Regions from separate parts of the Lactobacillus gasseri ATCC 33323 genome, predicted to be linked through region 2. Evidence: predicted binding sites of a transcription regulator. Region 2 holds the regulator's gene; each other region holds the start of a gene.

Region 1 (11,218 bases), 450 kb from region 2:
ATATCAGATGAAGATGACGACAATATTAGTAATTGAAGTCGTAGCTTTAATTGCAATAGTTTTTGCAACAGCTTGGGGATTATCAAGGTATTACTATGAACAAGTTGAATATGTTTGCCCAAATTGCGGAGATGTCTTTATTCCGTCATTTTTAACTTTTAATTTTTCTCCGCACACACCTAAGTTTAGAAAATTAACTTGTCCAAAATGTGGAAAGAAATTATATTGCTTAGAAATTTGTAGAGATTAAAGAAATATCAAAATGACATTCATTACTATATAATTAGATATGAAAAAAGGCGATGCGGGGATCTCCTTATACAGCCCGCTTTAAGAGCGGTGGTTAAGATTATTTTTTACGGTGAACGCTACTCAATAACTCTTCCAAAGTTATAATATTGAGCGGCGTTTTTATTTTTTGTGGTGGTCGATGTAGGTTGACAAAGCTAACAAAAAAGTACCAAGCAAAAAGATTAATCAATTTAGTAAAGATTGCATTCAAAGTTTGAATAGTGAAACTTTTGTTGGCAGATTATAACTGGTAATTAAAAAGCTCGTGCGAATGTACGGGCCTTTTTTATGATATGAAATTATTATTCTTTGTTGATTTTTATAAAAACTAAAGTCATTGCTACGATACTGATGACGGCAACCAAAAGGTAAGTTGGATCTAATGGATTATGCTGAAGAGTGTTCCAAACGATGTAAGTAATGCTGAATATTATGCTAAGTATATAGACTATCTTAAAAATAGTTTTACCCGTAATGATCATTTTTATTCCTCCTGTTCTGTATTTGCAAAAATTAAACAGTTGAGTGGGGAAAATAAGGATTACTTTTATACTTATATTATACTATGAACGACTTAATTATAGATGCTGTAAAGTATACTTTATAAAAATCGCGCTTTTTGTTAAGTATACTTTACAGATAATAAAAGCAACAAAAATACCGATTATCAAGATGGATGATAATCGGTATTTTCGTTAGTAAATTTTATCCTACTTAAAATTCAAAACCCACAAGAAGATGATGAATACTACAAACAGTACCCACATCATTGGACTGACTTCTTTACCACGTTTTGCAGAAACCATACAAATTGGGTAAGTAATCATTCCTAATGCCAAACCATCAGAAATTGAGTAGGTAAGTGGCATACCAAGTAAAATCAAGAAGGCAGGAACGGCAATTTCTAGCTTATTCCAATGAATGTGAGCAGTATTTTGTGCCATTAAAACCCCAACAATGATTAAAGCAGGAGCAGTTACTTGAGTAGTGAAGACGCCAAGTAGTGGGCTAAAGATCATTGAGATTAAGAAGAAGATGGCAACAAAGACAGCAGTTAAACCTGAGCGACCGCCAACTGCAATACCAGCACTTGATTCAACGAAAGCTCCAACAGGTGAAGTACCAAAGATAGAACCAAACATCATAGCAGTTGAATCAGCGGCTAATGCTTTACCAACACGTGGCATTTTGTTGTTCTTCATAAAGCCAGCTTGTTGAGCAAGACCAATTAAGGTACCAGCAGTATCAAAGAATGTAACAAGTAAGAAAGTTAAAACAACAACCCACATTTGGAGAGAATTAATGTCTTTAACGTGGAAAACGGCTTGACCAAAGGTAGGTGCAAGACTTGGTGCTAAAGAAATGAACTTATGTGGTACAGCAATTTGACCAGTACAAATGCCAAAGATTGATGCAGCAATCATTCCGATGAAAATTGCACCTGGAACGCCTAAGATCATTAAAATTACAGTAACGATTAAACCAAAAATTGTAATCCAAACGAGTGGATTATGAAGTGATCCTAAACCAACTAAAGTTGATTTATTAGCCACAATTAGGCCACCATTTTGTAGACCTAGGAAGGCAATAAAAAGACCAATACCTGATGAAATGGCAAATTTAAGGTCTGAAGGAATAGAATCAATGATCTTTTCTCTTAGCTTAAACAAGGTAATTAAAATAAAGATAATTGATGCAACGAAAACACTGGCTAAAGCAGTTTCCCAAGATACCTTCATCCCAATACATACAGTGTAGGCAAAGAAAGCGTTGATACCTAAGGCAGGTGCTTCACCAATTGGATAGTTAGCTACAATACCCATAATTGCTGTACCAAGAGCAGCGGCTAAAGCAGTTGCGGTAAATACAGCGCCAGTATTCATCCCACTAGCGCCAAGAACACTTGGGTTAACGAAAAGAATATAAGACATACTAATAAAGGTTGTTAGACCTGCAATAAATTCAGTTCTAACATTAGTTCCCAACTTTTCTAAATGAAAGTAGTTTTTGATAAAATTCATTTTGTCCTCCAGACATAATGTTCGTTTTTAGCTTTAAATAAGCAACTTTTACAGTGTAGCATTCTGATAAATAAATGTAAACACGAATTTTAATTAAAGAAAGCGCTATGAAAGACATAAATAGTAAGTATGTCGGACTTAGTGAATTATTTCATAATAGCTTTTATTTAATAAATTGATGAAATCGTCCTAAAATTAAGGTGTATAGAAACCTACTTAATGATTGGAGGAAATATCAATGACAACTTACTATAAGGGCTTTCCACAAAGTACTAGAGAAGAAAAGCTACACATGGTTAACTTGGATGAACTAGAAAACGAAGCAAAGTACGTAATACCAGAAGCAGCCTATTACTACATAGCTAGTGGTGCTGAAAATGAATGGACTTGGCGGAATAATACCCAAGCATTTAACCATTTTCAAATTGTGCCTCGTGCTTTAACTGGGATGCAGGATCCGAAACTAAATACTGAATTTTTAGGGATGGAGTTAAAGACACCGGTCATGATTTGTCCAATTGCCTGTCATGGTATTGCAAATGCAGAAGCAGAAGTTGATACAGCTAAGGGTGCAAAGGCTGCTGGCGCTTTATTTGGGATGAGTACTTATGCGAATAAGAGTGTTCAAGATGTGCAAAGCGCAGTCGGTGACTCGCCTCGCTTTATGCAATTATATTTAAGCAAGAACTGGGACTTCAATAAGATGGTGATTGAAGAATCAGTTAAAGCCGGTTTTACTGGTTTCTTCTTAACTGTAGATGCACTAGTTAGTGGCTACCGTGAAGCCAATTTACGGACTAACTTTACTTATCCTGTTCCACTTGCTTTCTTTAATGAATGGACTGGTGGAAAAGGAGAGGGACAAAGCGTTGCTCAAATGTACGCTTCATCTGCTCAAAATATTGGGCCAGATGATATTCGCAAGATTAAGGAAATTGCAGATGTACCTGTAATTGTTAAAGGTGTTGAATGCGCTGAAGATGCTATGCTTGCAATTGGTGCAGGTGCAGACGGAATCGTAGTTTCTAACCACGGAGGACGTGAAGTTGATGGCGCTCCTGCTACAATTGACGTTTTGCCTGAAATTGCAAAGGCTGTGAAGAGTTGTGATCACCCTGTTCCGATTATCCTTGATGGTGGCGTTCGTCGCGGATCACATGTCTTTAAGGCATTAGCATTAGGCGCTGACTTAGTCGGTATCGGTCGTCCCTTCTTATACGGCTTAGCACTTGGCGGTGCTCAAGGCGTTCAGTCAGTTATTGATCAATTGAATAAGGAATTGTTAATTGATATGCAATTAACTGGTTGTAAGACAATTGAAGATATTAAACATGCAAAAATTGATCATCTTGATTACACTGCTGATTGGGGAATTTCTTCAACGAGTAAGAGTGTGATGAAGCCATATCCTGTTACTAAAGAAAATCAACTAACAGGTGAAGCGGCAGATGCAGTAAGCGGCGCTTCAAGACATTAGTTTAATGGTGTGAATATATGAAAAACTGCGGTCCAGTATGGATCGCAGTTTTTGCTTTATTTAACTAAATTTGGTTTCCAATCTTCGTCAAGCTTGCCCATTTCTTTGAGCTTAGCAACAATTTGGTTCAAGACTTCTTGACGATCTTCTTCACTTGCCATGAAGTCGAATTTATCACCATCAATAGTCATCTTTGGTGAATAATCATACTTTTCATACCAAGGCTTATAATAGCGAAGCAAACGCTTGTAGTAGTCTTCTAGAGTTGGGTCATAACTTAATTGCTCATAGTTACGACCACGCTTTTGAATACGTTTAAGCATTGTATCGTATGATACATCAATATGAACAAGAAGATCTGGATTCTTCTTAGGCATCCGATCTAACTCACTCATCATATTGTGTAGAAGTTCGTAATAAGTATCTACTTCTTCTTTAGTAGCACGGCCAATATCGGCGTTCATTTGAAAGAAAAGTGCATCTTCGTAGATAGAACGATCGAGTACGTTATTATCATCAGTTAATGCTGACTTGATACTTTGGAAGCGAGTATTCAAGAAATAAACTTGCAATAAAAATGCGTACTTCTTAGGATTTTCATAGAATAATGGCAAAACAGGATTATCATCTACGCTTTCGTAAAAGGGATTAGTACCCAAATACTTAGATAGAATACCTGTTAGACTGGATTTTCCGGCTCCAATGGGCCCACTTAATACAATAACTGTCATCACGTTCCTTCTATTCGTTAGCTAGTTTAGATTACCTAGATCAGTAAGCTTTTGATCAATTGTGCTGATAACTTCTTTTCGTGCCTCTTCATCTGCAACAAAGTCATATTTATCGCCGTCAATCATCATCTTAGGGGATGCATTATATTTTTCATACCAAGGCTCGTAATAAGATAAAAGTCGAGCATAGTAGTCTTTTAAGCCTGGATCAGTTGATAATTGTTCAAATGTACGACCGCGCTTTTGAATGCGGTGAAGCATGGTATCAAGAGATACATGAATATAAATTAACAAATCAGGTTTCTTACTTGGGTTGCCTGGAGCTTGTTCCATCATATTCTCAAGTAAACTATCGTAGATCTTGAATTCAGTCGGATCTGCGATTCCACTGTCAACATTCATTTTGAAAAATAAGGCATCTTCATAAATTGAACGATCAGACACACTGTTATGATCGCGAATAGCTTGGTTAATTTGAGCCAAACGGTGGTTTAGAAGATAAGTATTTAAAAGAAAGGTGTAATGTGCCATGTCTTTATAATAAAGTGGCAAAATTGGATTATTATCTACACCTTCATAAAATGCTTGGGTGCCTAGATGCTCTGCAAGAAGACTGGTTAAACTGGATTTTCCGGCTCCAATAGGCCCGCTCAATACAATAACTGTCATCACGTTCTTTCTACAAGATATAGTTTGCTTTAATAGTGTAATTCAATATCTGGTATGAAAACAAGTAGTTTTTTAATTTGCTATAAAAGAAAAAAGTCAAGAGAACACATCAAAAAAGTGCAAAAAGAAAAGACGAACTAATCTAAAAGATTAATTCGTCAAAGTAAATAGTCTTAAATGAGGATTATTTTCTGTATTTTGGATCAAGTTTTGCTGCAGCTACTTCGTCACAAATAACTGTTACATCTGGGTGATCTTGCAAAATAGATGCAGGAACTTCTTCAGTAACTGGACCTTCAACTAATGCTTTAACTGCATCTTGCTTTGATTCGCCAAAGGCTAGTAAAACAATCTTCTTACTTTGCATAATTGACTTAATTCCCATACAAATAGCTTGGCGAGGAACTTCGTCTTCATTGTCAAAGAAGCGTGAATTTGCCTTAATAGTACTTTCAGTTAATTGAACCTTGTGAGTTAAGCTGCCAAATGGAGTACCTGGTTCGTTAAAGGCAATGTGTCCGTTTCTACCAATACCTAAAATTTGGATGTCAATTGGGTTAGCAGCAATAATGTCGTTATAACGGTCAACTTCTTCGTCAATATCTTTTGCCATTCCATTTGGAATATATGAATGCTTGAAAGGCTTCTTATCGAATAAGTGTTTTTGCATGAAGTAGTGATAGCTTTGATCATTATCTGGTTTTAAGCCGTAGTATTCATCTAAGTTAATACTTGTCATGTCAGAGAAGTCTAAGTCGCTGTCGCACATATCGTCATACATTGGAATTGGGGAAGAACCAGTTGCAAGGCCTAAAACTTTGTCGCCGTTTTCCATTCCCTTTTTAATAATTTCAAATGCCTTAGTGCCGCCTTCAATATTATCTTTAGTTACGATGATTTTCATAATTATGTGTACCTCCTCATTCATTGGTCTAGTCCATTATAAAATATAAAATTGGTCTAGTCAACTTAAACCGCTAACATTTTTAAATTTGTTTTTTTCTGCGGTAAAATTTAGATGAGGTGAGAAGAGATGGAGAAGAGTTTTCAAGAAAATAACTTGTCAGGTTTAGGCATGGGAACTTGGGGAATTGGCGAAGACGCTTCTAAGAAAAAAGACGAATTAGCGGCGCTTCGCTATGGTTTAGATAATGGAATTAAGGTAATTGACACTGCAGAAATGTATGGTGAAGGAAAAAGTGAAAAATTAATTGGTGAAGCAATCAAAGGCTATGATCGCAGTCAAATTTTTTTGATCTCAAAATTTTATCCATATCATGCTTCTCCAGAATTAGAGCGTCAGAGCTTAGAAAAGAGTTTAAAACGACTAGGAACTGATTATTTAGACTTGTATCTGCTTCATTGGCGTGGCGATAAGCGTTTATCTGAGACAGTACGTGGATTAAAAGAATTACAAAAGGAAGGCTTAATTCGCCATTGGGGTGTATCTAACTTTGATGTAGCTGACTTAGAAGAACTGTTTAGTGTTCCAGGTGGCAAGGATTGTTTTGCTAATGAAGACCTGTATAATCTTTCTGAACGCGGGGTAGAGTACGATGTTTTACCTTGGCAAGAAAAGCATAGCGTCAGTTTTATTGGGTATTCTCCATTTAACTCAGGTAAAGGCGATTCGATTAGGATTACTAATAATCTTAAAATAGTAGCTCGTGCGCACAATGTAACTCCGCACCAAATTATGTTAGCTTGGACTTTAAGACATGGTAATGTTTTATCGATTCCTAAAGCGGGAACGGTTAAGCATATGAAGGAGAATATTGCTGCTCAAGATATCAAATTAACATCAGACGAAATAAAATTAATAGATAATGACTTCCCACAGCCGACTGAAAAGACGCCGCTTGCGATGATATAGATTAGAAAAAATAAAAAGATTGATTAACCAACGTTTTAGTAACGCAGATTAATCAATCTTTTGTTGTTTTAAGAATTATTTTTTGACAATTTTATTTATATATTTTGATCAATTTTTCGAGATCTTTATCAGAAATCAGCTTCAATTTTTTCACAAATTCCGTAGCTTGTTCCAAAGTTCTGCCATTATTCAATTGATTTTCGAGAATAATTTTAGCAGAATCCACTTTTCCTTGTTCAACGCCATGTCTCATTCCTTGTTCATATCCAGCTTTTCCTGCAGCTTGTTCACGTTCTAGCATTCTCGTTTCGTAAAGTATGATCTTTTCCCTCGTTTCTGGATCTTCGTTAATTTCTTTAATTCTTCTTTGCGCGTAATCAAAATGTTTATTTAAATTCACAGGTTCATTGTTCATTAATTTAGCCAAGGCTTTTAAATCTTCGCTCTGACCTTCAGCTGAAACTTGTGAATTAATGATAATCTTTGTCACGCCATCCTGCAATTGTTTTGACCTATCTTGATCAGAATATGTATGATAAGATTCATAAAATTTATCATCTTTTAAATATTTGAGGAAGTCATCCCATATGTTTATTACGCAAAGCCAATTTATTTTTCCTAGATAAAAATCTTTTTTTATTTATATGCAGTATAAGCAAAGTAAGCAGCTTGAATGAGAGCTAAAACAGCAATTACCAAACGAATGATCTTAACCGGAATGTGGCGCATGATACGTGGCCCAAAGTAACTACCAATCAACGCTCCAATTGCCAAGGGAATAGCAGCGTTCCAATAAATTTTTTCAGTAAACATGTAAATGATCAGCGCAACCAAGTTTGATAGTGCGCCAATAATGTTTTTCATAGCATTAACAGTCAGAAAATCGTCGTCACTGATTGCATTCAAGATAACTAACATTAAAACGCCACTAGCAGCACCGAAGTAACCAGCGTAAGCTCCAGCAATCAATAAGCATAAAAGTGATAGAGCTTGAACTAAGCGATTAGGATGATCACTTTCATTTCCAAGATGAATTTCTCCACTGAATAAAATCATTAAACCAGAAAAAGCGATACAGAAGGGAACAATCTTCTCAAATATTTTTCCGGGAAATTGAATTAAAAGCATACAGCCTAAAGCTGATCCAATAATTGTAAAAATTGAATAGAAACTAACTTGTTTCCAGTGACCCTTTAGTTCTTTAAGTGAAGATGCAGTTGATCCAACACCAGTCCAGATTAAGGCTGCATCATTAGTAGTATTTGCATAAACTGGGGGAATACCAACTGAAAGGAGGACTGGATAAGTGGCAAGGGACGCCATACTTGCAATTGTTGAGAGAAGGCCACCTAAAATTCCACCAAAAATCAGATAAATGAATAAGAAAAAAGGACTCATAATTTCACCTCACATTGTAAATTGATATATTGCAATGGTAGGTATTATAAGCCCCTTCTGTTTAGCTAGCAAGCTACTTATTTAAAACTTCTGCGACATTTCCGTTTTCTGCTTTTAATAAGTTTTTAGCCTGATTAAGATCAGAATTAGTTTTCAGCATCACAATTGCTAAACCAACATCATTATTCGCCTTCTCAAGAGTATTTCTAGCTTCTGGGGTAGATACACCAGTAGTAGTTTGAATAATGCGACAGGCACGATCAATTAGCTTAGAATTAGTAGGTTTAACATCAATCATGACATTTTCAAAGACTTTTCCTTGCTTAATCATGACACCGGTAGAAATCATATTCAAAATCATCTTTTGAGCAGTTCCGGCTTTCATCCTAGTTGAACCGGTAATCGCTTCAGGTCCAACAACAGCTTCAATAGCTATATCGGCGTGATGGCCTATCTTAGAGTCTTTAACACAGGCAATGGAAATAGTTAGAGCACCTATGGCTTTAGCATAGTCAAGACCGCCAATTACATATGGAGTGCGGCCACTGGCAGCAAGCCCTAAGACGATATCGTTTTTATTTAGTTTAAGATCTTTTAAATCTCTTTTTGCTAGATCTTGTGAATCTTCAGCACCTTCGACAGCAACATACATCGCACCTTTACCGCCAGCAATTAATCCGATTGCGCGTTCTGGTTTGATACCGTAGGTAGGAACTAATTCGGCAGCATCTAAAACGCCAAGACGGCCGCTTGTTCCAGCACCGATATAGATTAAACGTCCACCTTTGCTATAGCGCTTAGCTGCCTCATCTATTGCCTGGGCAATTTTGTCGTCTTGAGTTCCGACTGCTACAGCGACTTTTTGATCTTCTTTATTAATAGTTTTGACCATGTCGATAGTTGACATGGAATCAATGTGCATAGTCGCGGGGTTCCGTTGCTCCGTAGTTAAGTTTTTAATTTCCATTGTAAATACTTCTTTCTAGTGTGTAAGTATTTTTCCGATCTTTTGCATCATATTTAAAATATTTTCATAATCTTTTTGACTTTGATAATTGGTTAATACGCAGCAATCAATCACATCAGCGTTTGCTTTAAAGCGTGCTATATCATGCTGCTCATGTAATAACTCGCCAGTTTTATTGAAGACTTCATACTTAGGATTGCTGTAAGCTACTAGTTTATTTCTTACTTCTTGGTGCTTTAAGGCATTGAGAACTACATGACTAACTTTGTTATTGGCTGCAAGCAGCTTTTCAAAAACGTCCATCATAGAATTTGCTGTACAAGTATTTTCTTTAGTGCTTTTTTTCATTAAAAATCTACCTAAAGAAATGTTTGGAAAATTTTGCTGTAAATAATCATTAATAGTATTTATGTTGTAATAATTCAATAAAGCATTAGTAGCTGTATTATCAGAAACAGATAACATCAGGTCTAATAAATCACTAATCTGCCATGATTTAATGCTTAGCCTATTGATAATGCCAGCTCCTCCAACAATATCATCACTAGATAGGTTAAGAGTATTGTCAATTGTATCAGGCTTTTCTTCTTCAATATAAAGAGCAATCCCTAATTTTATTAATGAAGCTGATTTAAAAACCATATTAGCGTTTGAAGTTTCAAAAATCGTTTGATTATTTTTACGAATAGTAATTGCTGTTTTCCAAGGATTATTTTCTATTTGTTTTTGAATCTTGGCCAGTTGCATTGTCTTAGTCCTTTAGAATAATTTCATTATTTTTAATTTTTAAATACTTACCAAGATCGGGATCTTGTGTAGCCATAAAAATTGAATCGAGATCAATAAATTTAACATTTTTATTTGCAACAGCAAATGCAGCAGCTGCGGCAATACTTTCAACCGGCTCAATCATGCAACCAACCATAGTTTTAATACCACAAGCCTGTGCTAAATCGTTAATTTTGATTGCCTCTGATAAGCCACCAGTTTTCATTAACTTAATGTTGATGTAGTCACAAGCGTGATGTTTGATTAAGTTAATGGCATCTTGATATGAAGCGACACTTTCGTCAGCCATAATTGGGTAAGGTGAATTTTCGCTTAATAAAGTTAAATCTGAGATTGCGTCTTTTAGAACAGGTTGCTCAATAAAATCAATATTTAAATTATCCTGTGCCCAGATTCGACTAGCTTTTAAAGTGTCTTTGTAATTCCAGGCTTGATTGCAATCAATACGTAAGGAAATATCAGGACCAACCGCTTTACTAATTTTTTGAATGGTTTTAATATCATGACTCACAGAATTGTTGCCTAATTTAATTTTGATAGCAGTAAAGCCGTCTTTAACTAAGGATTTAGCTTCAGAAACCATATGGTCATCTGAACCGATACTAATTGTATAGTCGGTTGTTAATTTACCTTTTTCACTGCCAAGCAGGTTGACTAGAGATTCATTGTTTTCTTTAGCCTTTAATTGATATAAGGCAATATCCATTGCTGCTTTTGCGGCAGTATTATGAACGATGCAGGTTTGAAGTGTGGTTAAAAGTTTGTTCCAATTTTTGAAGTCTTGGTTTATTAATGCAGGTTTAATGACTTGATTAACAATATCTAACGAGCTTTGTAAGGTGTCGCCGGTGACTTTTTCATTAGGAGTTGCAGTTCCGGTACCTGTTTGACCGTCGCTTAATTCAACAACAATTTTCAGTCCTTCAATTTCTGTGACTTTGTGTAAGGCAGTAATAAACGGTCTCTTTAATGGGACTTTTTTAATGGAACATGTAATATTTT
Region 2 (11,218 bases):
ATTTAATCCTCTGTCTCATGCGTCTCCCCAATCGAGAGCAGGAAAACAATTTAACTGTTAAATTAGCCGCTAAATATGCTAATAAATATGTTGTTGGTATTGACCTAGCAGGTCCAGAAGGTCCAATTCCAAATAAAAAATTTAAGCCCTACTTTGACGATGCAAAAGAAATGCATATTCCATTTACGATTCACGCTGGAGAAGCTGCGGGTCCTGAATCCATGCAAGAAGCTCTGGATCTAGGTACTAAAAGAATTGGACATGGAGTACGTTGCTTAGAAAGTGATCAACTAGTTCACGAATTAGTTGACCAAAATATTACTTTAGAATGTTGCGCCACTTCTAATCTCAATACTAAAGTATTTAAAAACATTGACTCTTATCCAATCAGAAAACTACTTTCAAGAAAAATAAAGGCAACACTGAATTGTGACAATATGACTGTTTCAAATACTAACTTACCTAAAGAATTTAAATTACTTGAAGCTAAAACTAATCTTACAAATACAGATGAACATCAATTATTATTAAATTCCATTAATGCTGCCTTTGCTTCTAACCAAGAAAAAAATCGCTTATTACATATCTTCAACTAAATTTGAGAAAAAAATGCTCCGCACAAGCGGAGCATTTTTAATATTTATTAGTTCAAAGCTTTCTTAGCAGCATCTGCTAAATCAGCAAAAGCCTTTTCGTCGTTGTAAGCAATATCAGCTAACATCTTACGGTTCATGTCAATACCAGCTACCTTTAAGCCGTGCATTAACTTAGAGTATGAAAGACCATTTTGTCTTGCAGCAGCGTTGATACGAGCAATCCATAATTTTCTGAATTCACTCTTACGCTTCTTACGGTCACGGAAAGCATATTTACGAGAAACAAATACTTGAGTACTTGCAGCTTTAAATTGTAAGTGTTTTGAGCCACGGTAACCCTTGGCTAACTTCATGATCTTCTTACGACGAGCGCGTGTTACGGTTCCACCTTTAGTTCTTGGCATCTAAAATTCCTCCTCAAAAAGTCTTCTAATAATTAACGCATTTGGGAAAGCATCTGTTTGATGCGCTTTAAGTCACTTGCTGAAACCATAGCAGCTTTTCTCAAATGACGACGTTGTTTCTTAGTCTTACCGTGGAAACGGTGTCCAGTGTAAGCATGGTGACGCTTTAAACCACCATTAGCAGTTCTCTTGAAACGCTTTGCTGAAGCGCGGTGTGTTTTTTGCTTTGGCATATCTATTCCTCCAATTAACTACTTTTTCTTTTTATCTTTCTCACTTAATGGAGCAAGCATTAAGAACATTGAACGGCCTTCCATCTTAGGCTTAGTAACTACATTAGATAAGTCACTAGCTTCATCAGCCATCTTCTCTAAGACCTGTTTACCTAACTCCTTGTGAGTAATTGCCCGGCCTCTAAAGCGAATAGAAACTCTAACTTTAGCGCCCTTGGTCAAGAATTTACGAACATGCTTTAACTTAGTGTCAAAGTCATTGCCTTCGATTGTTGGACTTAAACGAATTTCTTTGACAGCCATAACCTTTTGATTCTTACGGTTTTCTTTGGCTTTCTTTTGTTGTTCAAAACGGAATTTACCGTAGTCCATAATTCTAGCAACAGGTGGCTTAGCATTAGGAGAAAGCAAAACCAAATCAAGGTCAGCGTCAGCTGCTTTACGTAAAGCTTCATTCTTAGAAACGACACCAATTTGTTGGCCATCAACTCCAATTAAACGAACTTCACGAGCACGAATATCTTCGTTTAAGATCATATTTCTTGGTATGAGTATTCACCTCCACGTTAATTTCGAGGACAAGAAAAAAGCGGGCAAAGTTAACGCCCGCTTTTAATCAACAGATATTATCGATCAGCCCAGAGGTAATATTAACTTAGGCGAGAAGCGGGAGCTTCTTCTTGTTCTCAACTTCTAAATTATACCATCTAATTAATCTACGTCAAGAACTAATTAAATACAACTGCTAATTTTAATAAAACTAATAGAAAGAAAGAGAGCCTTGCTTCTTCACAGCTTTATTAACTTTTTCAAAAATAAATAGTCCAAGCAACAACCAAAATATCGAATTAAAGGCTGAAAAAGATAAATAATATTTAAAATTATAAGCTGATCCACTAATAATCATTCTCATCCAACTCACCATTGGTACAAGCGGTAAAAGATTGGCCATATCCTTTATTAACACTCCCGCTTTTTCAAATTGCGTTAGTAAAATTCCCAAATACAAATATTGACAAATTGCTAAAAAACTTCCTATTCGTTTAAATTTTAAAACTAAACTAATTATCAGATACCCCAGGCCAAAGAGAGTGACTAAAGAAAAAATAATCGGCCAAATAATCCTAATTGTAAAATTTATCCATTGTCCTGTAAAAAGCATAAGCGCTAAACACACAATGATAGACTGTCCAAGTGAAATGGTAATATTTACCATGCTTCTATTAAAGAATAATTTTTCACTTGAAATTGGCATCAAATATAATTGCTGTAAAATCCCACTTTTCGCATTATTCATAGTGTTACTGCCTAACATTGATACTGTATTCTGAATTGTTGTCCACAATGTAAAGCCAATAATTAAAGCTGAAAGTGATTGTCCGATAATACCCTTACTAATTGAGTTACTCCCCCAAAAGATACCCATAAACATTAAAATAGTTAAAGCTAAATCTGAGAGAGAGCTAAATAAATAGCGTCGGTATATGATTAATTCACGCTGAAATTCCGCTTTTAATGCTACCATCTTCATTCTTTCCTTTCATATAAAAATCAACCACTTCATTTAAACCTTTATTTTTAGTTTTTAGATCCATCAATTTAAATTGAGTTAAAAATTTCAATAAATGCGATAAATTTTTTCGATTAGATAAAACCAATTGATAAGTAGTATTATTAATCGAAATAATCTTAGCAATACTTTCTAAAACTGCTCGTTGATTGTTTGAAAGAGCTTGTGAAAATTGAACTGTGATAAATTTTTCTTGATTGAATTTATCTAAACAATCAGCTTTACTACCGCTATAAATTAACCGTCCTTTCTTTATTAGGAGAATCTGATCTGCAATTCTTTGAGCAAATGCCAATTCATGCGTAGTTAATAAAATTGCAACTCCTTCAGAAGCTAATGTTTTTAATATTCGTTCCACAGTTTCTACCGCTTCAATATCTAAACCAAGAGTCGGTTCATCTAAAACCAAAAATTTAGGCTTAGAGATTAACGCACAGCAAATAGCAATAATCTGCTGCATCCCTCGACTTAATTCAAAAATAACCGTATCCTTTTTAGACAAGAGATCAAATTTCTCTAATAGTTCTAAGCCATTTTTCTGTGCTACTTTTTTATTTAGTCCACGTTGAGCTCCCCAATAGATAAAATTTTCCATTGGTGTCAAAGCATAAAACATATTACGTGCACTCTCTAAAACTACCCCGGTTTGTTTTAATAAAGGTGTAAAATCATTTTTTAGCAATTTATTTTCAAAATATATTTTTCCTTCATCAGGAAGCAATAAGTTCAAAATTATTTTTAAACTAGTCGTTTTTCCCGCTCCATTAAATCCTAAAAAAGCAGTTATTTTTCCAGCGGGAATATCAAATGATAAATCTTCAATTGCCCTTGTTCCATTTTGAAAACTTTTGCTTAAGTTTCTTACTTTAAGTAACATTTTAAGTCCTCTTAAATTTCTTTCAGTTTCTTATTAATTCGCTTAACCTCATGCCATAAATGATAAAAATAAATTCCGTATGCTAAAGCATACATAATAATAAAATCAACAATCGCTTTTAGTAATGCTGATCCAGAATAATTAACCTTATTTAAAAAGAAGCAAAAGCTTAACCATGCACTAAGACAAATGAAAAAGTTAATAAAGATTTGTTTTTTTAAAGACCAATTATCATGCTCAAAAACCAAACTGGCAAAATAAAAGAAAATCCCAATCAAAAACGAAGACCCTAACCAGAAAAGAAAATATTTTACCGAAATAGTTGTCTCTAATCCATTCTTGAAAAACTGATTTTGTAAAATATCAATTCCCAGCCAAGTCATCCCAATTCCTATTCCTACTAATCCACTATTAATTAAACGTACAATATGTTTCATAATCCCAGTCTCTCCTTTAATTTTTTTATTTTTCGACGGGCAATTTGCACACGTAATCCGTTTTTCATCAAGGCATCGATATTACCATTACTGATAATTTCTAAATGATCGATAAAACGATAATTTAGAATTGCACTTCGGGATGCTTCAATAAAATCAGTTGGTAAGTTAATGCTGGCCTGATAAAGTCTACCTTTAAAAAGATATGTTTTATCCTGCGTATAAATTATTGTCTTTTCATTTTCTACTTGAATTAAATATATTTTTGAAACTTCAATCGCATATGCTGTTTCTTTTCGATATCCCCATAAAATTTGAGGATCAGACTGCAATTCTTGAGTGATTCTTCTTATCTTGTCCGTCATCTTCTTTAGCCAAAATTCAGCTTTTTCTTTTTGTAAATCTTTATCGATATTAAACTTTATTTCCATATGCTCACTCCTTATATTGCCTATAAGTATACTCATTGCATTTTCTAAAACCAGTAATTTTCGGTAAACGGTTAAAAACTTAGGGTGAATGGTCATATCTCAAATAAATTCGAAGTTTTTGATAATATAATGATTACTAATTGGACTAACTGGGAATATTTAGTACCTACTATTCTTAAAGAATATACTGACAACGAATCAGCAGACTTTATCTATCAACGCACTCATTCATTAACCGAACAAATTCTTGATAACATTATTAAAATCATCAAGTAAACAAAAAAGCGAGAAAACCTTATTATCAGTCTTCTCGCTTTTTATATTAAAAACTATTATTTTAATTATTTTTCTCTTGAGTATGACTTAACATCTGCGTCAATTTCAGCAATAAAGTCATCTAAACTCTTAGAAATTTGTTCTTCAGTACCATAACGACGAACATTAACACCATTGGCATTCATTTCATCGTCACCCAAAACTAAAGTATAAGGAACTTTTTGAGTTTGTGATTCACGAATCTTGTAACCAAGTTTTTCGTTTCTGTGGTCTACTTCTGCTCTAAATCCGCGCTTAGCTAATTCTTCACGAACCTTATCAGCATATGCGCCGTGAGCTTCCTCGTTAACTGGGATAATTTCAGCTTGAACTGGAGCAAGCCAAGTTGGGAAGGCACCCTTGTAAATTTCAGTTAAGTAAGCAATGAATCTTTCCATAGTACCAACAATACCACGGTGGATCATAACTGGACGGTGTTCTTCACCATCTTGACCTACATAAGTTAAGCCAAATCTTTCTGGAAGCATAAAGTCAAGTTGGATAGTTGACATAGTTTCATCGTTACCCAAAGCAGTCTTAGTTTGAATATCAAGCTTAGGACCATAGAATGCTGCTTCACCTTCTGCTTCAACATAATCAAGGCCAAGATCATCCATAGCTGCCTTAAGCATTGATTGAGATTTCTCCCACATTTCATCATTTGCGTAGTACTTATCAGTGTTCTTTGGATCACGGTATGAAAGTCTGAAGTAGTAATCAGTAATATCGAAGTCTTTGTAAACATCCATGATCAACTTCAAAACTTTAGCAAATTCTTCACGAATTTGATCAAGTGCAACAAAAGTGTGACCATCATTCAAAGTCATTTCACGTACACGTTGTAAACCTGATAAAGCACCTGACTTTTCATATCTGTGCATCATACCTAATTCAGCGATACGGATTGGCAATTCACGGTATGAACGAATGTGATGCTTATAGATTTGAATATGTGAAGGACAGTTCATTGGGCGAAGTTCAAGCATTTCACCATCACCCATGTCCATTGGTGGAAACATGTCATCACGATAGTGTGCCCAGTGACCAGAAGTCTTGTATGCATCTACGTTCATTAAAACTGGAGTATAAACATGTTCATAGCCATCAGCAACTTCTTTATCGACAATGTATCTCTCAACAACGCGACGAATAGTAGCACCCTTTGGCATCCAGTACGGAAGACCTGCACCAACTTTAGGATCAACAAAGAATAAGTCTAAGTCTCTACCAATAGTTCTATGATCTCTTTCCTTAATTTCAGCGCGACGCTTTAAATCTTCATCTAAAGCTGCCTTCTTAAAGAATGCAGTACCAAAAATTCTTTGAAGCATTGGGTTAGAAGATTTACCTAACCAGTATGCACCAGCAACTGATAAAAGCTTAAAGTTCTTAATCTTACCAGTATTTGGTAATAAAGCTTCAAAACCAAAGTCAACAAAGTCACCTAATTTGTAAACTGCAACTTCGTCTTTTTCGTCCTTTAAAAGATCTAATTTGAATTGATCATCTTTAAAGATATCTTCCAATTCACTCTTTTTCATTGAAGTATATTCGATCTTTTCGCCATTCTTGATTGCCTTTTGCATTTCTTTTTCAAGTTCTGGCAATTCAGTAATTTTAATTTGATCTTCCTTATCAGTATCTACAAAGAAGCCGCCCTCATCTGCTTCATGCATACCCAAGCGTAATTCTGGATACTTACGCTTAGCGATAGCTTCAAGCAAAAATGCAGCAGTAGCACGTAAAATATTTAAACCTTCTTCATCCTTATCAGTGATGATAGCTGCTTCTACATCTTCATCAACAACGTAATCTAAAGGCTTCATTTCGCCGTTAATTTTTGCACCAACAGCAGCTTTTCCTAGAGAAGTAGCAATTGAAGATGCTAGTTCTTTAACAGAAACTGCCTTGTCAAAATCTTTCTTTGAGCCGTCTGGCAAAGTTACAGAAAAACTCATAAAATTTTACCTCCAAATAAAAAATCCCAGCACTAAAAATAGCGCTGGGACGTTAAAATACGTGGTTCCACCCGAAATTCGAATTAATTACCAAAAATTAATTCCTCTAAAGGTCGTTAATGGTACCTAACCAAATTATAAAAATTTCAGGAATGAAATTGGGGTTTTCTTCTAATCAGGAGCTTCCAGAACTAGGCTCCTGTCTCTGAGTTGAAGAAAATCATGTCTTTCATTGACTTTCATTATACTAGCTCATCAAATAGATGCAAGCAAAATTTGGAATTAATTTCTACGATTTTTACCGCCAACAAAAACCTCTTTACTCAAGAAACGAACCCGCTCCATTAAGCGTCTTGCCTTAACCTCATCAACATTATTTCTTGTTTCAGCAAAATGTTCAGCCAAATCATCCATTGTCATATTTGAACTAAAAAATGTTGGTAAAACATTATCCATGCGTTTTTGCAAAATAACGCCTAACACGTCATCACGTGACCATTCACTTAGAGTCTCTGCTCCAATATCATCAAAAACTAAAACAGGAGCTGACGCAATACGATCAATCTCGTCACTTAAGCTATTATCTTGAAAATGGCTTCCCAAGCTGGCAATAAAAGAAGGTACATGTAAAAAGACTACTCGACTTCCTTGACGCGCAATAGCGTTAGCTAACCCAGCTAAGATATACGTTTTTCCTACACCAAAATCACCAGTTAGGTACAAACCTTTGATATGTTTGTTCTTCTTAAAACTGGCTAAAAACATAGCTACTTCATTTAATGCAGCATCCCGTTCAGGAGTTGAATCAACATTTTCTAGTTCAACATGACGTAGTTTTCCTGGTAGATCAATCAATTCAATCCTGCGTTCTGCCCGCATTTTAGCTTCTGAGTTTAACTTTGCCTCAGTTGGAACATAGGTAATATCAATTACCTTTCCATTAAGAAAAAGCTTTGGCGTATATCCTTCCATCACAGGGTTTGGCGCCTCAATTTGCTCAACATAGTTAAAAATCGTAGGAAGAGAGGCCTGGACAATTTCTTTATTTAATTTGTCTTTATTTTGTGTGAGAAAGGCTTGAACACTGGGATGCTTTATTGCTGTTTTAGCAATCTTTTTTCCATCTTCGCTTAATTTTCTTTTCTTGATAATACGTGTGATTACTTCAGAAATATCTTCCACCAGTACAACACTTCCTATTCATTTTTACCAAATTCACGAAAGATTCGATTTCTTTCCTCAGCTGACATGGTTGTTTTCTTAGTTTGATGCTGTTTTTCATACTTCGACCAATCAGTTGTCTTACGAATATTCTTTTTGGGAGTACGATAATATTGATGATTACGTTTATTCTTTCGCTCCTTAAGATATGCGATAGCTTCAGTTGGCGTGGTTATTCCTTGCTGAAGCCAATCATTAGCAATTCGATCAGCTAAATTATTAGTTAATACAGCATCATATTCAAAACAAGTATGAACAATCAAATTAATTAAAGGTGGTGTTAACCCCATTTGATCTTGCAAACGAAAGATAACTTTCTTTTCATTTGCAGTTACATAGCCACCTTTTTTCTCTTTTAATTCGTATAAATAATCAGTTGGCACCTTACTATCTACTGCACGAATTAGATCTGCATCTGCTTTTGATAATTTTTTAATTGCATGATCAGCATCTTTAGGAGTTTGACGTAACTGCTTTTTAACCATTTCTTTATTACGGTTAAGTCCAAAGTTTTCATTAACTGCATTTTGAATTGCATACATATTCAATTTATCTGCCCCAGCTGACATCGTAATCAGCGCAGTTTCGACAAATTCTTGCTCAGTTAAATGGTAAAAATCAATAATCTGTTTAATTTCTACCTGGTGCTTTAAAACTTCTTCTTTCTTAATATGATAGCTCTCAAACAAATCAACCAAAAAGCTCCAGTCAACTTTTACTGGCTCATTACCTAACTTAATTTCACCTTTGGCATCTTTAGGAACTTCACCAGCTGCTTCTTTAACTTCAACTGGTGCATCAATTGCATTTTCAGCACTCAAGTGAAAAACATCAAAAAAGCCACTTGTAACTTCTTTAGCATCTTTTAAACCGACAAAAGTTCGCGGAGTAAATTTTTTTACCAAACGATCAAAAGCTACATTTCCTACTCGTTCAAGCAACAAACTTGAAAGTAAAAAGGTGTGAAAGAACTCGCCTGCTGAAGGAACTTTTTCTACTTCAAAAATCAAAACCTCGCCTAAAACAGGATTTGAACCTAAAAATGTCTTAATTAAGCCTGTTGCCTCTAAATGATGCAAAGTTTTAAATAAGTCCTCTAATTTTAAGTTTGTTTGATCTTGAAGTTGATATAAAGTTTTATAATCTTTGGCAAAAGGTACTTCATCAAATTCTTTTGTCAATGTTATGTATAATCCTACTCCACGAATACCCACAAGAGGCTCAAAAAGAGTAGTTAAAACTTTTATATTTTCTTCACTAACAGCTACTTGATTAGCCACATAAAAAGGCTGCTTAGGGTCAGCACTTTCAAACACAGGCTACCTACTCCTTATCATGTTTAGCCATCATATCTTCCATGGCTTCCATAAATCCTGAAACATCTTTAAATTGGCGATAAATACTTGCAAATCGAATGTAAGCTACATCATCTAAATTAGCCAATTCCTTCATCACCAAATTACCGATATCTTTAGATGAAATTTCATTAAGACCTTGCTTTCTAATTTCATTTTCTACATGATCTACTAAAGTATCTAGTTGTTCGCTTGAAATTGGTCTCTTTTGCGCAGCCATCATTACGCCATGCAAAATTTTATCGCGGTTAAAGGCCTCACGAGTCCCATCATTTTTGATTACCAATAGAGGCGATCGCTCTACTCTTTCAAAAGTAGTAAAGCGAAAACCACAATTTTCACATTCTCTGCGTCGTCTAATTGCTCTATTTTCATCGCTTGGACGAGAATCAATTACTCTTGAAGCATTCTTGTGACAGTTTGGACATTCCAATTTTCTCTACCTGCCTATCTTTTGTAATAAATCAGATAATCTTTTCTCTAAGTCATCTATTGTACCAGTATTAGCTACTACATAGGTAGCTCTTTTTTCTTTTTCGCTTAGTGGCATTTGATTATTTATTCTAACCAAAGCTTCTTCTTTAGTGAAATTATTTCGTTTCATCAGACGTTTAACCTGCAGTTTTGGTGAAATAGAAATAACCAAAACGCCATCGCATAAGCTTTCAAAACCAGATTCAAATAGTAAAGGCACATCAACTACAACTAATTTTTCTTGATTTAAACGGTATCGCTCCATTTGTTGTTTAATTTTCTGATGAACAAGTGGATGAGTTATCTCATTTAATTTTTTCAGCTTAGTTTTATCATTAAAAACTATTCCACCTAATTTATGACGATTAATTGTTTGATCATCATTAAGAATATTGCTGCCAAAATAATTAACTATTGCCTGATAACCCTTTTGGCCTACTTCCATTATCTGATGAGCAATCAAATCGGAGTCGATAATCGGAATATTTTGCTTTTCAAAAAATTCATCAGCTGTACTTTTGCCACTGGCTATTCCGCCAGTTAATCCTAAAAAATATGTCATTTATATAGTACCTGACAATGCGGACAGAAAGTAGTTCCGCGTCCATTTACTTTGATCTTCTCTAAAATAGTGCCGCAACTACTGCACTCTTCACCAGCATGTCCATAAACTTGCAGCATTTTTTGATAGCCACCAATCTCACCATTAGCATCTAAATAAGTATGAACAGTAGTTCCACGTTCCTTAGTTGCTATAGCGATAGTATGGTTAATATTTTGATATAAATTCTTCACCTTATCAGCAGGAATAGCTTTAGCACTACTTAGGGGATGAATTTTACTCTTCCAGAGCACTTCATCTACATAAATATTTCCTAAACCACACACAATTGTCTGATCTAATAAAGTGTTCTTGATATTCTTTTTCTTCTGGCTCAAGGCATCAACAAAATACTTTAAGTTAAATTCAGCAGTATTAGGTTCAGGTCCAAGATGGCGAATTCCAGTCGTTTTTCTTTCAGTCCCCGTTTCAACTAAATGCATCCTACCGAATTTTCGCACATCATCATAACGTAAGGCAGTTCCATCAGTAAAAATAAATTCTACATGTTCATGCTTTCCCTTAGGTGTATCAGGACTAACTAAATGATATTTTCCTTCCATGCGCAAATGCGAAACCATTGTTAAGTCATCATTGAATCTAAAGAGTAAATACTTGCCATAACGATCAATTTTTAAGATCCTTTTATTTGTCAATTTTTTAACAAATTCAGCTGGATCATTAACTATAATTTTAGGATACCAAATATTAATCTTGGCAATTGTCTTTCCCTTTACTAGAGGAGT
Region 3 (11,218 bases), 210 kb from region 2:
TTGAAAAATAATACCGCATCCGCTTTCCTAAGAAATCTGGGAGAGTCATTTGTAATTCAATATCAAAGACTCGCCCTTTGTTGTCTGTAGCATAGATGTCTGGAATAATGCCGTGCATAGCAGGATGAAACTTCAATCTTTTCTGCGTTTCAAAACTAGCAGTTTGAATATGCAATTCAGGAGCAATTGCTCGTAAAAGGTCGCGACAATTATTTCCTTGTTCCATAACCCAGCTAAAGATTGGATCAGCGGTGATATCAGCTTCATCAACCCGTTTTTCTAATTCTTTTCTGTTCATAGAAAACTCCTTTAAGTGTATTAGAGAAAGATCTCTAATCTTAATTACGCAAAAGGGAGTTTTATTTTTTTGAAAAGAAAAAGCATCCCTCAAACGTTTAAGGGATGCAATGATCTATTTAGTTTTTTCTTGTAATAAATCACGAATTTGACGAAGATATAATTCTTCATTGGTTGGTGTAGGATCATCTTCTTCGACTTCTTTTTTAGGCATCATTTTATTGACTAATTTAATTAAGAAGAAGACAACCAATGCGATGATTAGAAAGTTAATAACCGCATTTAAGAAACTGCCATATTTGAACGTAGCTTCACCAACAGTGAATTTTAAGTTTGATAAATCAATCTTGCCAATAAATAATCCAATGAGGGGATTAATTAAGTCTTTAACTAATGAATTTACAATTGCGGTAAATGCTGCACCAATAATAACTCCGACAGCTAAGTCCATCATGTTGCCACGAGAAATAAATTCTTTGAACTCTTTAATCATTTGCTTTTCCTTTCTAAAAAAAGTAGCTATTAATTAAAAATTATACCGAAAGTAATTAACTTCTCACTAGAAAAATGCTTTTAGAATACAAAAAAACGTTAGAGTTTTAATCTAACGTTTTTGGTGCAGAGAAATTAATTCTTTTTCTTTCGTTTAAGTTCATTACCAAGTAGGCCGATTAAGAATGAAGTAGCACCAAATGCTAATCCGATTAAGCTAGTATCGTTTTGCTTGGCACCGGTTTGAGGTAAGATGTTTTCTTCAGTCTTCTTGGTAGCTTTATTAGTAGCTTTTGCTGGTAGAACTAAATTAGAAGATTTTATTTCGCTGTTCTTTTGTACTAATTGAGTATGTGTTGGTTCAACCGGCTGAGTAGGCTTGGTTGTTTTAGTGGATTCAACCGGCTCAGTAGGCTCGGTTGGTTTAGTAGGTTGAACCGGCTTAACAGGTTCAGTTGATTTGGTAGGTTGAACCGGCTTAACAGGTTCAGTTGGCTTGGTAGGTTGAACCGGCTTAGTAGGCTCAGTAGGTTTAGTAGGTTCAACTGGAGCAGGTGTGTAGGTAACTTGAAATGCTAGATCACTACTGCTTGGTTGAACTGTTTGTGCATCAATTTGTTTTTGATTGGCAGTGTAGTTCTTAATGACTGGTGAAGTAACGGCGATAAAGGTATTGGCAACTGGAGACCAAACATTCAATTCTTCCTTATTGGTTACCAAATCGAGCTTTCCAGTTTGAGTAAATTCTACAGAAGTATTATAAGTTGGTGCAGCTTCTTTGCCGTTATTATAAACATATGTGATAGTTTCGTTAACAGTCTTAGAATTATTGATCTCTTTAAAGGCATGTTTAAAGTGAACATCGTAATTTTGATTGTTAGGCTTTTCATCATTATCAAAGAAAATGTTCTTTTGATCAGTTGGGTCACTGATTAGAACGTAATTCTTAGCTAAGTATTTATCAATTTAGAATATTGTGAATTTGTATTAGGCTCACCAGATAAGCTCTTAGTTTCTAATGTCTTACCAGTAGTATCATCAATATAAGTTACATTAACATTTTCAGTTAATGCATAAGGAACTTTGACCATGAATTCTGTACTGTCTGCTAAAGATTTAATCAAATCTTGATCCGTAGCAGCATTGAAGGCTAATGGAGAAACTATTTGACTATTAATTTCAAACTTCTTGGAAACAGGTGTAGTTTGAGTAATATTAGTAGGATTAATCTTATAAACAGTTGAAAGTGTCACTGGTAGGGAAACAGTATGACTATTATCTACTATTGCCCAGTTTTCCCAAGAAACCTGATCTGTAACTAAATCTTTTTGACCATTTCTAGTGAAAGTAGTATTACCTAATTCAATAGCTTTGAAGGCTTGACCTTTCTTAGGACCATTTTCAGCATAAAGGACAACTTTTTCAGAAACAGACTTATTTCCTTTAGTGCTCGTTGTCTTATGAGTAAAGTGAGCAATGAAGTATTGGTCGGCTTGATCATTAGTATCAAACTTGCCGTAAGCTACAGTAGACAAAGTATTACCTGGCAACTTAGTAGCTGTATCCTTAGGATCATTACCTACATTTACTGCAACAAAGTTATAATTTGAAAAATCGTAATTGGATGGAATAGTAAATGAAATAGTAGCTTTGCTTGTTCCATCTGTCTTAAGGTCTTTAGCAAAATCAATAAATTTTCCTTCAGTATCATCATAGAAACGAAGGACAGCGCTTTGCTTCTCAGCCTTGTAGATGACTGTCTTTTCTATATCTTTAGAATCATGGTCTACTTGAATAGCATCAATTTTAAGTTGATCTGGAATATAGCCAGAAATTGTTGGAGAAGTGACTGAAGCAAAAGTTTGTGGATCAGACCATTTTGTGTCAGCCACGCCAGTAACTAAGTCTTTTGTACCAGTTTCAGTGAAAGTGAGTTGGTTAGTAGCATCGTTAGCAGCTGGGGAACCATCTTCATAGATATAATGGATAGTTTCAGTGATCGTCTTCTGGTTAGAAAGAGGCGCAATTCCATGTTTGAAATGAACTTCATAATTTTGGTTATTAGGAAGTTCGTCGTTGTCGAATGAAAGAGACTTTTGATTGGTTGGGTCGCTAACTAGAACATAGTTTTGAGCGACATATTTATCAACAGTAGCTTTAGTTGAATAGTTAGCTTTTGTATTAGGTTTGCCCGATAATGACTTGCTCTCTAAGGTCTTACCAGTCGTGTCGTCAATATAGTTAACTGTAATATTTTCAGTTAAAGTATATGGAATAGTGACGTTAAGATTAATCGTCTTATCATTACTCAATTCTGATGTTTCAAATGGTAACTTAAGGGCAGAATAGTCGAATTCTTTGTCATTTTTTGTAGCTTTAATTTGAGCTAAATCTAATGAATAAACTTTTTCTTGAGTATCAGGGCCGCTAACTTTTTCTGGTAAGTTAAAGTTCTCAATGAAAGCTTTGTTAGACACCCAGTTAGACCATTTAGTATTTTTACCTTTAGGATCATTAACAAGGTCTACAGTTCTAGTTCTGGTGTAAGTGATTCTTTGATCAATTGGAGAAGTTGCAGCATCAACCACAGTCTTACCGGCCTGCGGACCGTTTTCATAGACATAGTTAACTTTTTCTACAACTGTAGCAGTTTCAGTTTGATTATCTAATGCATGCTTAAAATGAAGGACAAAGTTTTGGTTCTTAGTTTCGTCGTTATCAAAGTTGCCATAAGAAATCTTTGAATAGTCAGGATTTGTAATAGAACCATCGCCAGAAACACCAGTAAAGATGTAGTGATTGTTCTTCAAGAAGTTAACGATAATGTTTGCATCAGCAAATGAGATAGGTTGCTTGCTTGAATTATTGTCTAATTCAGAATAAGTATCAGTTAATGATGCTTTCTGATTATGTTGAACTAAATAATTAGCTAAGCTTTGACCAGTAGTGTCATCGTAGAAAGTAACCTGTGCATGCTCTGGAGCATAATAATGAACTGTGTAAGTTAATGGATCATTATTTTCAGCAGTGATCTTTCCATCATTATTGATGTTTAACTTAATAACTGGGACTTCAGCTTTGTCAACTAAAGTATAATTCTTGTCTTTTGCTTTAGGTGATTCTACAGCATCGAGGCTAGAATCCGGTTGCCAGCTCACGTGGTCGGTAACTAAATCTTTAGTTCCAGTATAAGTTACAGTCTTGCTATAAGGATTTACGGCCGTTTTTCCTTTTTGAGTACCATTAGCATAAATATAATTAATTGTTTCTTTTATTGTCGCTTTGGCGCTAACTGATTCAGTGTCGTGATAAAGGTAGACATAATATTGAGGCGAACTGTCTTTAATTTGAAGTTTAGCACTATTGTAACTATTGTTTAAAGCATCAGTCTTAAAGTTTTGCTTAGTTATATCGTAGTTCTTTAGATTTGTGCTATGATCACTTTCTTCTCCTTTAGTTGCTTGTTCATCTAACACATAACCCTTTTGCTTAAGATCATTGAGAATAGTATTAGTTGGGTTATCAATAGAAGAATCAGTCTTTGTGATAGTAGCACTTAATACATCTGGAATTTCTTCATTAGTATTTTCATCAATAAAGTGAATTTTAACAATTCTATCAACTACAGGATCAAATTTGAAATCAGTATAAGTTTGAGTAGAAGTATTAGTTGTAGTTCCTGAACCGGAGTGCTTCCAATCATTTTCGTTGACAATTGGAGTGGTGATTGAAGGACCTACACCTGAATCTGGCTGACTAGCCCAATCTGCAATATCGTTAGGGTTCAATAAGGTGTCTAATTGAATAAAGTAAGGACCCATTTTGGAATAATCCACACCGTTTGCTGTAAAGTTACCTTTTTGGTCAATCTTAATTTGTTTTTTATCGTCAGAAATTGAGTCTCTTAATAGTTTTTCAAAGTTGGTGTCTTCTGGAAGAGTTGCAAGTTTATTGTAGTAATCATTGATCGGAACTCTTTGACTATCAGAATCAACGACTTCCATATCTGCTGGAATCTTGAAAACCTTAATAGTAGATGGAAGAATTTGTTGTCCCTTATTAAATTTGATGTTAACTAAAACATCCATCAATGGATTTAAACTTGGATCTTTAGCAGAGCCATAATTCCACTCAAGTGCGTATTGCATTAATCGAGCATTTTTTTGCTTATCAGCGGGAACATCTGCTGCAGCACTTGGTTCTGGTCCACGATATGTTGCACCATTTTCGGTATAAGAACCATTTGTGCCAGGATAACCGTCTTGCCCAGGAGTCCAAATTAATTTTGGTCCCATAACAAAACCGTGAAGAATTTCTTGGGTAATAACTTGGTCTTTATACGGAGTAATTTTAATTGGTAGATTTTGAGTAAATACTTGATTATTAGGTAAGGTTACAGTAACAGGTAAATTGAAAGCAGGATAGGTGTCGTGGTCAGTATAGTATTGCTTAGTTGCTTTATTATCAGCAGTAAAAGTAAACGCTGAATCAAATCCTGATAAGACTCCGTCATCGTTGCCTGTATAAGTGAAAGTAAATGTTTTATCGGTATTTGTTTGAGATGTGGTTATCGCAAAGTAGTTAATCTTAGAAGGAGTGCTGCCAAAACGTAGTAAATTATTAGTATCGCTAATTGAAACTGTAACTTTTTGTCCGTTATTAATGGTAATTGGCTTGTTTTCATCCGTATTAACATGAACTTTTATTGATCCTTGAGTAACATTAGCCATCATTGACTTATTAGGTTCAGCTCCTGTAATAGTTACGGCTGTAGCTTGCGTTTCATTAGTAGCTTGAACTTTTTCTTCAAGAATATTTGCTTGAGTAGCTTTATTATTTTGAGTTTCTGATTTTGCAGCTAATACGTTAAGTTCTTGATTATTAGTTTCGCTATTTTTATTAGTCTGACTCGCAGATGTTTGTTCTTGAGTGGGTAAAGCTTTTACGTCATTTTTATTGTCTTCGCTAGTATTATTTTTTTGAATATTTAAAGTACTTGATTTAGTAGATTCGGAAGTATTTTCTTGGCTAGTAACATTTTGGTTTGTAGTGTTTACTTCGGCTGCATGCGTGGTATTAGAACTTTCTAAAAAGAAAGTTGTACCTAATGCAACAGTAACTAATCCAACTGAAAGTTTTCTAAGGCTAAACTTTTCTTTCCCATTAAGCTTAGCAATAAAAGATAAATCATTTTTATGTGACATTTCTTTTTCCTCGATTACAATCATTTTATATATAAAATAACGATTTTGTTTTCCAACAAGTTATTATAACTCAACTTAAAATAATGAAATCAAAAAAGATTGATTAATCTAAATATTCATCTTATTTTTGATAAAAAGTTGCTATTAATAGCCTCGAAAAACAAAGGCTATAATTTTTATACCATAATAAAATAAGCAGATAATTAAAAAACGTTATTAAAAAAGATCTAAAAAAATAAATTAGGACGTAAAATTCTGGCAATGATACAAATTGAAAGACTAAAAAGATATTAAATTATTCGAAAATCCTAACAATTGAGCAAAGAAAGCGCTTTATTTGTACGCGATAAATACATACCGCATATTTTCCTAAAGATGTAAACTCTTGTTTTGATTTTTTTAACTACTATACTAGATAAAGATGCTTTTTTAAGAAAAAGGCGGATAAGGCACAATATATTGTGTGACCTAATATAGAGAAAGAGGAGTTAATGGATGGACAATTCAACATCATTACAAGAAGATCATAAGGAAAGAAAGGATAACTACTTTGTTTGGCTATTTAAACAATTACATGGCTGGCCAGTTCAAAACTATATGCTTTGGTTCTTTGCTTTTGGATTTCAATTAGCTATTTTGATTCAAAATAAAATTACTACTTTAACAGTAATTACTTTCATTGGTACTCTACTTGGAACTTTATGTGTGCTAGCAATCAACGCTACTAAAGCAATCAATGGTTGGCTTGGTTTAATTTCTGCAGCTTGTTTTATTTATGCAGGTTTAGCTGCTAAAAATTACTTATCAATTTTTGAACAAATTGCTTATATTTTAACTTTAGACTTGCCAGTTATTATTTCAGTTAGATCTTGGAATGATGATACTAAAAACCACTTACGTAAATTTGGTGCTAAAGAATGGATCATTGCAATTATTGGTACCTTAATTGTTTATGCCGTGTCAGGCTACTTAATTGGTAAATTTACTAACGATCCACGTCCCTGGATTGATGCCATTAGTTTCGCTATTTCATTGACTGCTGGTATTATGTGTTTCTTACGTTATAACAATCAATATTTCTGGTGGACTGCTAGCGGAATTTTTCAATTAATTCTATGGGGCGTAACTTATGCACAAGGAGATGCGACTTTAGCTATGGCTGTTAACTCCTTAATTTATGTTGTTAATGACGTTTTGGCCTTTACTGTTTCACCTTGGTTCAATATGGGAAGAAAGCGCGAAGGATTAAAAGCTATTAAAGACTAATAGAAATCAAAATAAGTTAAAATGAGCATGTCGAGTTTCGGCATGCTTTTTTGTTTGTGAGGTATAAATAAATGAATGAAAATTGGAAAGAGAAATTGGCAAAGGCAGCAAATAATGACGACTATGTAAAGTTAAATGCAGGCTTAATGAGAGTATCAGACTTAAACAATTATTTGTCATCTTTTTCTAGTAACTTACTTGCTTTTAATAAATTAGGAGAATTTTTATATTATAAACAATTGCCAGAAATGAACTATAATCCACCGGAGCTTGGAAAAAATATCACATCTTTGGGTAAAACAGAACAAGAGAAGAAACAATTAGAAGAAATATTCCACAAGTTAAGCACAGGTGAGGAAAAAGAATTGCAATTTTCTGATCAAACTAATACACAAACGCGATTCATGGTGGATAGGTATCGTGCTATTTTTGATAAAAATCATCAATTTGCAGGAATTAATGAGAGTATTCAAGATATTTATCCACTTGTGGAATATTATTTAAAAGAAACTGGGCAGAAATTAATTGATGATCCAGATAATCCGAATGGTGAAGTTTATCGTAAAAATCAAAAAATTGATGCCGAAAGTGGAGCTTCTGAATTATAGAAAATTGACATAAGCATATTTTTCCTTAAAATATAATTAAAATATTTAGGAGAAGGGAATGTAGTTAAAATGGTTGTAATTGATCAAGCGTATATTCAAGATAAGTTTATTGAATATTGTAAGGTAAATACGCGCTCAGATGACCAAAGTAAAGAAGTACCAACAACGCCTGGACAAATTGAATTGTTAAAAATGATTGAACAAGAATTAGGAAATTTGGGCTTAGAAAATATCTCTTTTTCTAAAAAAGATTCATATCTTGTGGGAAAACTACCTGGCACAGTGAGAGATGAAAAAGTTACTCCGATTGGTTTTGTAGCTCATGTAGATACTGCTGACTTCAATGCAGAAAATATTCAGCCACAAGTACATCATGACTATGATGGAAAAGATATTTTATTAAAAGAGGGGCGAGTTTTATCCACCAGTGAATTTCCTAGTTTGAAAAAACACTTAGGCGAAACTTTAATTACTGCTGATGGAACAACCTTGCTTGGAGCAGATGATAAGGCTGGAATTGCGGGTTTATTAGGGATGCTCAAATATTTAAAAGAAAATGCTAGCGTCAAACATGGCGATATTTGGGTTGCTTTTGGCCCTGATGAGGAAATCGGCAAAGGAGCAGCTCGTTTTGATGTTCAACGTTTTCCAGTTGAGTTTGCCTATACCTTAGATAATGGAGATCCAGGTGACATTGCTTTTGAAACTTTTAATGCGGCAGCTGCTACAATTAATTTTCATGGTACAGTTGTTCATCCCGGTGAAGCATATGGCTTAATGATTAATGCTGCTTTGATGTCTAGTGAATTTATCCAAGGTTTACCAGCTGATGAGGTCCCAGAAAACAGTAAGGATTTTGATGGCTACTTTATGGTTTTATCCAATAACGGTAATGTTGATCATGCACAAATTAAGTTAATCATCCGAGACTTTGATACTGACGGTTTTGAGCAAAAGAAAAAGTTAGTCACAGACCTAGTGGATAAGTTAAATAAAAAATATGGAAAAGATCGCGTAACTATAGAACTACATGATCAATACCGTAGCCCTGGTGATTTAATTAAGAAACATCCTTATGTTGTAAATTTAGTTTTACATGCCTATGACGCTCTAGGATTAAAGCCCAAAATTATTCCATTTCGTGGCGGAACAGATGGAGATTTTATTTCAGAAAAAGGCATTCCTACACCTAACTTATTTAATGGTGGTGCGAACTTCCACGGTCCATATGAATATGTAACGACTGAGAGTATGGCATTACTTTCTAGAACTTTGATTGAAATTGCTCAACAACATGTTTTGCTAAATAATAAGCGTGATGAACGTCCATTAAAAAGAAAGTACTAAGTTAAATGAATTTTTACACAATAAATTATATTCAAAGCCACCAAAACACTGATCGGACGGCCTTATATATCTTAATGATTGTAGCAGCTAGTGCGATGATTATTTTTACTATGCTATATTTACGAGATCGATTTAATACGAGGTATCGCGATTTAGGAATTATCGCACTTTTATTTTTGATATTATTTGCTGGCACTCAGTATGAAAAATATATTCAAAATAATGTGCAAAAGTCAAAGGCTGCTCAAATTGTTCCTTTTATTAAATCAGTTGCAGACGATGCGAATGTTAAGGAAAGCGATGTAATGGTAAGTTCGACGAGTTTGCAAGATGGAATGATTATCCGAATTGATTCAAAAAATGAAGATTATCAATTGAATTTAAATGAAGATAATAATAGCTATACTTTGACTCATGCTCACGTAATTGATCACCATGTATATGTGCAAAAGTAGGTAGTAAAAGATGGATTATACACAATTATTTATTAAGTTTGCTTTAGGAATCTTAACTCTTATTATTCAGATTAATGTTTTTGGTAAGAGTAATTTGGCACCAACTACAGCATTGGATCAGTTACAAAACTATGTTCTTGGTGGAATTATTGGTGGTTTGATTTATAATTCCAGCATTACAATTATCCAGTTTTTACTCGTATTAGTGGTTTGGACTCTGGTAGTTTTTATTTTGAAGTTTGGACGCGAACGTAGTAATTGGGTACGCAATTTAATTGATGGAAAACCTGTTCAAGTAATAAAGAATGGTCAGGTTTTAGTTGGAAACTGTATGAAGGCAGGAATTTCAGCTAATGAATTGATGTTTAGGCTGAGAAGTCGAGGAATTTATTCAGTTGAAAAGGTTAAAAATTGCATTTTTGAACAAAATGGGCAATTAACGGTAATCGAAAACGATGAAGATAATATTCGTTTTCCAATTATTAGTGATGGTCAAATTAATGACGACGTTTTAGATTTAATTCATAAATCTAGTGCTTGGCTTGAACAAGAAGTAGCCAAAGCTGGTTATAATAGTATTGATGATGTCTTTTTAGGAGAATATATTAAGGGACAACTACGGTTGGTTGGATATTCTGAAAAATAAAAAGGAAGAAATAACATGAAAGATTTTAAACAAATACAAGAGTGGCTAGCTGAAGCAGATGCAGTAATTGTTACAGCTGGTAATGGTTTTGCACAAATGGAAGGGCTTGATATGTTTGAGGATGTAGCTTTTCCAATTGAATATCAAGCAATAAGTAAAAAATATCATGTTAAAACTATTGCTGATGCGTTAGATAAAGATTTTGATTCCTGGGATGAAAAATGGCAGTTTTGGAGTCAACTAATTAATTAATATTCGGTTGAATATGAACCAAGTAAGGCAATGAAGCAATTAAAAGAACTCTTAAATGGAAAGAACTATTTTATTGCGACTAGTGCTTTTGGTCACTTTTTTGAAAAAGCGGGTTTTGAACAAGATAAAATTTTTGATGTTTTTGGCGATTGGACTAGAATGCAATGTTCTAGTGGACTAAACCATGGTACTTACTCTGATTTGTCTGTTGTAAAAAGATATCTTAATGGACAAGGTGAGATTCCGCGCTGTGAAGATTGTGATTCGCCAATGGAAATTCATATGCCACTTAATGCGCATTTCTTTCCAGATGAAGATGCTAATACTAGATTTCGCTGGTTTTTAACTAGAAATCAAACTAAGAAAGTTGTGGTTTTAGAATTAGGGGTTGATCCAACCAGTCCACAATTGCTTGATCCAATGATAAAATTAGTAGAACAGTTTAAAGATTGGCATTATATTGCAGCTGATTTAAGTCAGGATGATTTACCTGATGATATTCAAAAAAGAAGTGCCGGTTTAGGGATGGCACTTCCTGAAGTGGTTGAAAAAATTTCTAAAAATGAAGGTTAAAAAATGAGCATTTCAGTTATTCAAGGTGTGCTACGAATTCCAGCTGCTCAAGATAAAATCCGCCAAAAGGGAATTGAA

Evidence for each region. The regulator NrdR, encoded in region 2, represses ribonucleotide reductase genes. The targets are predictions, from matches to a motif close to ACACNATATATNGTGT.
Region 1: a site for NrdR is predicted at 5,200-5,215, ahead of LGAS_RS09160 (deoxynucleoside kinase). Genes of this name have one in related genera too.
Region 3: a site for NrdR is predicted at 6,443-6,458, ahead of pnuC (nicotinamide riboside transporter PnuC). Genes of this name have one in related genera too.

What each region holds. Positions count from the first base shown of each region.
Region 1 is NC_008530.1:1,846,658-1,857,875, reverse strand. It holds gene LGAS_RS09185 (MerR family transcriptional regulator) at 1-250, shown strand, start outside; gene LGAS_RS09180 (hypothetical protein) at 594-773, opposite strand; gene LGAS_RS09175 (NCS2 family permease) at 1,002-2,312, opposite strand; gene LGAS_RS09170 (alpha-hydroxy-acid oxidizing protein) at 2,551-3,789, shown strand; gene LGAS_RS09165 (deoxynucleoside kinase) at 3,846-4,520, opposite strand; gene LGAS_RS09160 (deoxynucleoside kinase) at 4,542-5,192, opposite strand; gene nagB (glucosamine-6-phosphate deaminase) at 5,374-6,093, opposite strand; gene LGAS_RS09150 (aldo/keto reductase) at 6,223-7,062, shown strand; gene LGAS_RS09145 (hypothetical protein) at 7,154-7,564, opposite strand; gene LGAS_RS09140 (sulfite exporter TauE/SafE family protein) at 7,699-8,460, opposite strand; gene murQ (N-acetylmuramic acid 6-phosphate etherase) at 8,534-9,427, opposite strand; gene LGAS_RS09130 (serine hydrolase) at 9,443-10,174, opposite strand; gene LGAS_RS09125 (dipeptide epimerase) at 10,179-11,218, opposite strand, start outside.
Region 2 is NC_008530.1:1,401,527-1,412,744, forward strand. It holds gene add (adenosine deaminase) at 1-596, shown strand, start outside; gene rplT (50S ribosomal protein L20) at 644-1,000, opposite strand; gene rpmI (50S ribosomal protein L35) at 1,033-1,233, opposite strand; gene infC (translation initiation factor IF-3) at 1,252-1,770, opposite strand; ribosomal protein L20 leader region at 1,809-1,921, opposite strand; gene LGAS_RS06930 (hypothetical protein) at 1,994-2,764, opposite strand; gene LGAS_RS06935 (ABC transporter ATP-binding protein) at 2,727-3,680, opposite strand; gene LGAS_RS06940 (DUF3021 domain-containing protein) at 3,692-4,117, opposite strand; gene LGAS_RS06945 (LytTR family DNA-binding domain-containing protein) at 4,114-4,548, opposite strand; gene LGAS_RS06950 (hypothetical protein) at 4,678-4,824, shown strand; gene thrS (threonine--tRNA ligase) at 4,890-6,821, opposite strand; gene dnaI (primosomal protein DnaI) at 7,104-8,003, opposite strand; gene LGAS_RS06965 (DnaD domain protein) at 8,018-9,358, opposite strand; gene nrdR (transcriptional regulator NrdR) at 9,366-9,830, opposite strand; gene coaE (dephospho-CoA kinase) at 9,837-10,433, opposite strand; gene mutM (DNA-formamidopyrimidine glycosylase) at 10,430-11,218, opposite strand, start outside.
Region 3 is NC_008530.1:1,610,420-1,621,637, reverse strand. It holds gene LGAS_RS08155 (Rpn family recombination-promoting nuclease/putative transposase) at 1-298, opposite strand, end outside; gene mscL (large-conductance mechanosensitive channel protein MscL) at 413-790, opposite strand; partial or broken gene LGAS_RS08140 (mucin-binding protein) at 925-4,920, opposite strand; partial or broken gene LGAS_RS09840 (YSIRK-type signal peptide-containing protein) at 5,892-5,993, opposite strand; gene pnuC (nicotinamide riboside transporter PnuC) at 6,489-7,259, shown strand; gene LGAS_RS08130 (PAS domain-containing protein) at 7,331-7,867, shown strand; gene pepT (peptidase T) at 7,937-9,214, shown strand; gene LGAS_RS08120 (DUF3290 domain-containing protein) at 9,220-9,669, shown strand; gene LGAS_RS08115 (DUF421 domain-containing protein) at 9,680-10,315, shown strand; partial or broken gene LGAS_RS08110 (SIR2 family NAD-dependent protein deacylase) at 10,331-11,140, shown strand; gene LGAS_RS08105 (exonuclease domain-containing protein) at 11,144-11,218, shown strand, end outside.